One region of the Pectobacterium wasabiae CFBP 3304 genome, then DNA from elsewhere that is predicted to be linked to it. Evidence: predicted binding sites of a transcription regulator. Region 1 holds the regulator's gene; each other region holds the start of a gene.
What was found. The regulator ArgR, encoded in region 1, controls arginine synthesis, uptake and breakdown. The targets are predictions, from matches to a motif close to ANTGAATAAAAATACANT.

Region 1 (2,275 bases):
ATCGTCATCAAGGTAGGAACAGTAATGCGTGTATTGGGTATCGAAACATCCTGTGATGAAACTGGCGTGGCCATTTATGACACAGTAACCGGTTTGCTCGCTAATCAATTATACAGCCAGGTCAAATTGCATGCTGACTACGGTGGCGTAGTGCCTGAGCTTGCCTCACGTGACCACGTGCGTAAAACGGTGCCGTTGATTCAGGCTGCGCTGTGTGAAGCTGGGTTACAGGCAGGTGACATCGATGGTGTGGCTTATACCGCTGGGCCTGGTTTAGTTGGCGCGTTATTGGTGGGCGCGACTGTCGGTCGTGCTTTGGCGTTTGCCTGGGGGGTGCCAGCGATACCTGTGCACCACATGGAAGGGCATTTGTTGGCACCAATGCTGGAAGATAATCCGCCAGCGTTTCCCTTCGTTGCGCTGCTGGTTTCTGGTGGCCACACGCAGCTCATCAGCGTGACGGGCATTGGTGAATACCGTTTGCTGGGTGAGTCGGTTGACGATGCGGCGGGTGAAGCATTTGATAAAACCGCCAAGTTACTGGGTTTGGATTATCCAGGTGGCCCAATGTTGTCGAAAATGGCGCAGGCAGGTGATCCTCATCGCTTTACATTTCCACGCCCGATGACCGATCGGCCGGGGCTGGATTTCAGTTTCTCTGGGCTAAAAACGTTTGCTGCTAATACGATTCGTAGTAATGGCAATGACGATCAAACGCGCGCCGACATTGCACGTTCATTTGAAGACGCTGTCGTGGATACGCTGGCTATCAAGTGTCGTCGTGCGCTGGATGAAACAGGTTTTAAACGACTGGTCATGGCAGGGGGCGTGAGCGCCAACCGGACGTTGCGCCAGCGTTTAGGTGAGGTGATGGCAAAACGCGGTGGTGAAGTATTTTATGCGCGCCCCGAATTCTGCACGGATAACGGCGCGATGATTGCCTACGCGGGCAGCGTTCGTCTGGTTCATGGTGCGAGCCAGACGCTTGGTGTATCTGTTCGACCACGCTGGCCATTGGCTGAATTGCCCGCAGTGTAAGCATTCGAGTGATCATCGCTACGTGTAGCAGATTCTACACGTAGCAAAAAGCGGCAGCGGACGAGCTAATTACAACTCTTGTTCGAATAACACCAAAATTGCTTCGTAAAGCTGTTTGACACTGAAGCCTCTTGCTGGCGTGGTGAAGATGGTGTCATCACCCGCGATGGTGCCCAGAATGCCTTCAGATTTTCCTAGTGAGTCTAGCAGGCGGGCTATGAGCTGCGCGGCACCTGGGCTGGTATGAATTACGATAACAGCGTCATTGTGGTCTACGTCCAACACCAGATTCTTTAGCGGGCTGGACGTGGTCGGGACACCGAGTTCGGCAGGGAGACAATACACCATCTCCATTTTGGCATTGCGTGTGCGCACTGCACCAAATTTCGTTAGCATGCGTGACACTTTGGATTGGTTGATGTTTTCAAACCCTTCGTCTTGCAATGCTTGAACAATTTCACTTTGGGAACTGAACTTCTCTTCCTTTAACAGCGCTTTGAACGCTTTAACGAGGTCTTCTTGTTTTGTCGAATTTCGCATTCTGCACCGGATTAATTGTTATGGTTAATCTTCTTATTATGCAGTTGTGTGAATTTTTATGCAATTAAATTGCGTATAATTCCAGTCTATTTCCCCAGATATGCGCTAGCTGCTGTTTTCAAAAAAATTCAGTCTCTCGGCAGTCCGAAAAATGCGCCCTGCGTCACATAAAAGTAAATCAAATGTTATCAGAATGATGTTGTTTGGACGTCGTTGATCGGTGTAATGTAGCGCACTGGTTAAACGCACGTGAATTAACACCACGTTATAGCTCAATAGCTTATTAACTTTACTTACCTTTCGAACGAATGGCTGTTTTTGATTTATTATTAGAGACATAGCGTATTTTTATCTCTCATGTTATTTGCAGAAAGATAAGTAAACTGATTTTACCTTTATTTTTTATATTCTGTTTATAACCAAATGAATTCACGGCACTTTTTTATTTTACGATAATAAGGAGTTTAGGATGAAAGTTGCAGTTCTCGGAGCAGCAGGTGGTATCGGTCAGGCACTCGCACTCCTCCTCAAAACCCAGCTTCCTTCAGGTTCAGAACTATCCCTTTACGATATTGCTCCGGTAACGCCGGGTGTTGCTGTCGATCTGAGCCATATTCCTACCGCAGTGAAGATCAAAGGCTATAGCGGTGAAGATGCTAAACCAGCGCTTGCTGGTGCGGATATCGTACTGATTTCT
Region 2 (2,275 bases), 510 kb from region 1:
GATCTTCACCGCCGTGACCGGGATCGAGCATAATAATCAACGGGCGATCTCGCCCCGCTTTCCCGGCTTTCGGCGCTTCTGCCGGCAGCGTGCGCTCCAGTTCGCCTTTGTTGTAGTCCTCCAGCAGCGCCAGCAGTGGATCTTCTTCGTTATCGTAGCGCCCTGCCGCAGGGTACAAATCCAATACCAGTCGGTGCTTGAATTCAGCCACTGGCCCCAGCGTAAAGACTTTGGTCGTTGCCTGCTGTTTGAGCTCCAGCACCAAACGCACCGTACTTTTATCAAACTGGCCGATGCGAGCTTCTTTAATCAGCGGATCGTTATCCTGCTGAAACTTGCTGGCTATCTCTTTCAGTACGCTGTTCAAGTGAACATTTTCGATATCCACCACGATACGTTCAGGATTACTCAAACTAAACTGTTTATATTTCAGCGGGTGGTTGGATTCTAATGTGACGCGGGTGTAGGCGGAAGATGGCCAGACGCGCACGGCGATGACCTGTGTGGTCGCAGCCAAACCCACACCGCTTACGCTTAATAACCAGGTTGCTGCTGCGCTTTGTAATAGACGCCGCCGAGTCAGATGATGATTCGAATGAGACATGCCACTCCGATCTTATTGCTGTGCGCTACCCTGCATTGTCGTGGTGCCACAGTGCTGGATATGCCATCAAAAAATGAATAAAGGTAAAAATTGTCAAAAACTTTAACGAATCAGCTTAGCTCTGTCATGCAAAAATCATGTGCAGGCCTTATAACAGGCGGATATCATAAATTTGAAGCATTAACCTCACTTTTCTGGTTAATACTTCCTCTTGCGTTTTATGTCATAAAGAATAAAAATACAGAAATTACGAATAAAAATGCAAAGAGGGCTCACAGTGAAGGAACGTAGTACAGAGCTGGTTCAGGGCTTCCGCCATTCAGTTCCCTATATCAATGCCCACCGTGGCAAAACGTTTGTCATCATGTTGGGTGGCGAAGCCATTGAACATGCCAACTTCTCTAGCATCGTAAATGATATCGGGCTGCTACACAGTCTGGGAATCAAGCTGGTGGTGGTTTATGGCGCTCGCCCTCAGATCGATGCCAACCTGACAACGCACCACTACGAGCCTCACTACCATAAAAATACCCGAATCACCGACAGCGCCACGCTGGAGCTGGTCAAACAGGCGGCGGGTATGCTGCAACTGGACATCACCGCTCGTCTGTCGATGAGCCTGAACAACACGCCGCTGCAAGGTGCCCATATTAATGTCGTCAGCGGTAATTTTATTATCGCACAACCGCTTGGCGTTGATGACGGCGTGGACTACTGCCACAGCGGCCGTATTCGTCGCATTGATGAAGAAGCGGTTCATCGCCAGTTGAATAGCGGCGCAATTGTGCTGCTTGGCCCAGTTGCGGTTTCAGTCACCGGCGAAAGTTTCAATTTAACCTCGGAAGAAGTTGCGACCCAGTTAGCGATTAAGCTGAAAGCGGAGAAGATGATCGGCTTCTGCTCCTCTCAGGGCGTCACCAACGAAGAAGGCCGCATCATTTCTGAACTGTTCCCAGACGATGCGCAGCAGCGTATTGATGTACTGGAACAGGCTGGCGATTACCACTCTGGTACGGTCAGATTTCTGCGCGGCGCAGTCAAAGCCTGCCGTAGCGGCGTGCGTCGCAGCCACCTGATCAGCTATCAGGACGACGGTGCCCTGTTGCAGGAACTGTTCTCACGCGATGGAATCGGCACGCAGATCGTGATGGAAAGCGCCGAGCAGGTTCGCCGTGCGACCATCAATGACATCGGCGGTATTCTGGAGTTGATCCGCCCGCTGGAAGAACAAGGCATTCTGGTCAGACGCTCGCGCGAGCAGTTGGAAATGGAGATCGACAAATTTACCGTTGTCGCACGCGACAACCTGACCATCGCCTGCGCCGCGCTTTACCCGTTCCCGGAAGAAAGCATCGGCGAAATGGCCTGCGTCGCGGTTCACCCGGATTACCGCAGCTCATCACGTGGCGATATGCTGTTACAGCGCGTTGCCGCTCAGGCGCGCCAGCAGGGTCTGAAAAAGCTATTCGTGCTGACGACGCACAGCATCCACTGGTTCCAGGAGCGCGGCTTTTTACCCGCCGAGGTGGAGATGTTGCCGAAGAAAAAACAGGCGCTGTACAACTACCAGCGGCGATCAAAGATTCTGGTACTAGACCTCTGAATTATTTCATTCAATAACGCTTCTCGTGGCCGATCGTAACATCGGCCACGACGATTTCCCCTGCCTAT
Region 3 (2,275 bases), 290 kb from region 1:
CGCGGATTCAAAGACCTCGTCCGTGACTTCCATTCCACCGTGCAGGCCATACTGTTCTGCCATTTGCTGACCCATGGTTGTTTGGTCATCATGGAACGCTGGCAGGCAGTGTAGGAACTTCACCTGCGGATTGCCCGTTGCGGCGATCATCGCCATGTTCACCTGATACGGTTTTAGCAGCGCGATACGCTCTTTCCACGTTTCTTTCGGTTCACCCATAGAAACCCAAACGTCGGTATAAATGAAGTCTGCGCCCGCGACGCCTGCGGCGATATCTTCTGTCAGCGTGATGCTGCCGCCCGTTTGCTCTGCTGCTGCTTGACACTCAGCCACCAAACCGGCATCCGGCCAGCAGGCTTTTGGCGCAACAAGGCGTAAATCCAGCCCGGTCAGCGCCGCCGCTTCCAGCATGGTGTTGCCCATGTTGTTACGCGCATCGCCAGCGTAGACGAGCGTCATGTCTGACAACGCTTTACCCGGCAAATGTTCCTGCATTGTCAGCAGATCGGCCAACAACTGCGTGGGGTGGAATTCGTTTGTCAGTCCGTTCCACACTGGAACACCTGCATATTGCGCCAGCGTTTCAACAATGTGCTGGCCGTAGCCGCGATATTGAATGCCGTCGTACATTCTTCCCAGAACGCGGGCGGTGTCCTTGATGGATTCTTTATGACCAATTTGGCTACCGCTTGGGCCGAGATAGGTCACTTGCGCGCCCTGATCGTATGCAGCAACTTCGAAAGAGCAGCGAGTACGAGTCGAATCTTTTTCGAAGATGAGTGCGATGTTTTTACCTTGCAGGCGGCGAGTTTCGGTTCCGCTTTTTTTATCGGCCTTCAGTTTCGTCGACAAAGCTAAAAGATGGGCAATTTCTGCGGGTGTAAAATCCATTAACCTTAAAAAGTGACGCTTATAGAACGGTTGCATGATGTATCTCTCCATGTGGCTCAACACTATCCCCGTCATACTTCAAGCTGCATGTGCGTTGGCTTCTCTTACTCACCCCAGTCACTTACTTGAGTAAGCTCCTGAGGATTCGTGCGATTGCCGCCTTCCTGCAACTCGAATTATCTAGGGTATATCTATCGGATTAAAAGCTATTCATTGAATTAAAATTCACTTTATATGTGTAATTATTCAAATTCAAGTGGTGATATCAAACTTTGTGGTGGAGCAAGCCGCAGGGCTGTGGGACAATAAGCAATATTACGTCGATTAATGAGGACTGAGGCATGGCAAATCGCGAATTACTGGAAGAGCAACGGGAAGAGACACGCCTGATCATTGAAGAACTGCTGGATGATGGCAGCGATCCTGACGCGCTCTATACCATTGAACACCATTTCTCTGCTGAGAAGTTTGAAGTGTTGGAGAAAGTTGCTGTAGAAGCCTTCAAGCTGGGCTATGAAGTGACGGATGCGGAAGAACTGGAAGTGGAAGATGGCGTGTTGCTGATGTGCTGTGATGCGATCAGTGAAGTCGCGCTGAATGCGGAACTGATCGACGCGCAGGTAGAACAGCTACTGGCGCTGGCAGAACGCCACGGTGTGAATTACGACGGGTGGGGTACTTACTTCGAAGATCCGGATGGTGAAGGCGAAGAAGGGGATGATGAAGATTTTTATGACGAAGATGATGACGGTAAGCGCCATTAACCATTGAGCTTCAACCCTGCCTCACAGAATGCCGCGGGAATACCCTGCGGCGTTTTTATTTGGTTTTTACGCGATCGTTATGTCGATCGCTTAAATGCGGATACCGTATTTCCCTCGGAATCTCGATCCTGCAACAATCGGTATGGCTGTCTACAGCACTTTCAGCATCGTCACTTCACAATCGGTGTGGCCCGTGTTGCCCATTGAATGGGGAATCGCATCGAAGCCCAGCGAGGCATATAGCCGAATTGCGCTGGTCAAGTGACCCGTCGTTTCCAGATAACAGCGGCGAAAGCCATGCTGACGAGCAAAATCAAGCGCTTGTATTGCTAACTGACGTGCCAGACCTTTGCCCCGCACAACGGGTAAGAAATACATTTTCTGTAATTCACAGACATCTTCTTCACCCGCAACCAGCGGCGCAACCCCACCCCCGCCAACCACGCGGCCTTCATATTCAATAACCCAATAGGCGCTTTTCGGCTGGTTATACAGGGCAAACAACGCATCCAGATTAGGGTCGGAGACGGTGTAACCTTTATCGGCCGTTAAACCAAATTCGGCAGAAACCTGACGGATGACCTGTGCAATAGCGGCATCGTCCTGCGCAGTGATTAGGC

Region 2: a site for ArgR is predicted at 832-849, ahead of argA (amino-acid N-acetyltransferase). Genes of this name have one in related genera too.
Region 3: a site for ArgR is predicted at 1,104-1,121, ahead of argF (ornithine carbamoyltransferase). Genes of this name have one in related genera too.

The regions. Positions count from the first base shown of each region.
Region 1 is NZ_CP015750.1:2,517,797-2,520,071, forward strand. Features, by position in the region: gene tsaD (tRNA (adenosine(37)-N6)-threonylcarbamoyltransferase complex transferase subunit TsaD) at 25-1,038, shown strand; gene argR (transcriptional regulator ArgR) at 1,108-1,578, opposite strand; gene mdh (malate dehydrogenase) at 2,048-2,275, shown strand, end outside.
Region 2 is NZ_CP015750.1:3,031,022-3,033,296, reverse strand. Features, by position in the region: gene amiC (N-acetylmuramoyl-L-alanine amidase AmiC) at 1-604, opposite strand, end outside; gene argA (amino-acid N-acetyltransferase) at 882-2,207, shown strand; gene A7983_RS13745 (L-talarate/galactarate dehydratase) at 2,272-2,275, opposite strand, start outside.
Region 3 is NZ_CP015750.1:2,232,144-2,234,418, forward strand. Features, by position in the region: gene argF (ornithine carbamoyltransferase) at 1-927, opposite strand, end outside; gene rraB (ribonuclease E inhibitor RraB) at 1,233-1,655, shown strand; gene A7983_RS10135 (GNAT family N-acetyltransferase) at 1,806-2,275, opposite strand, start outside.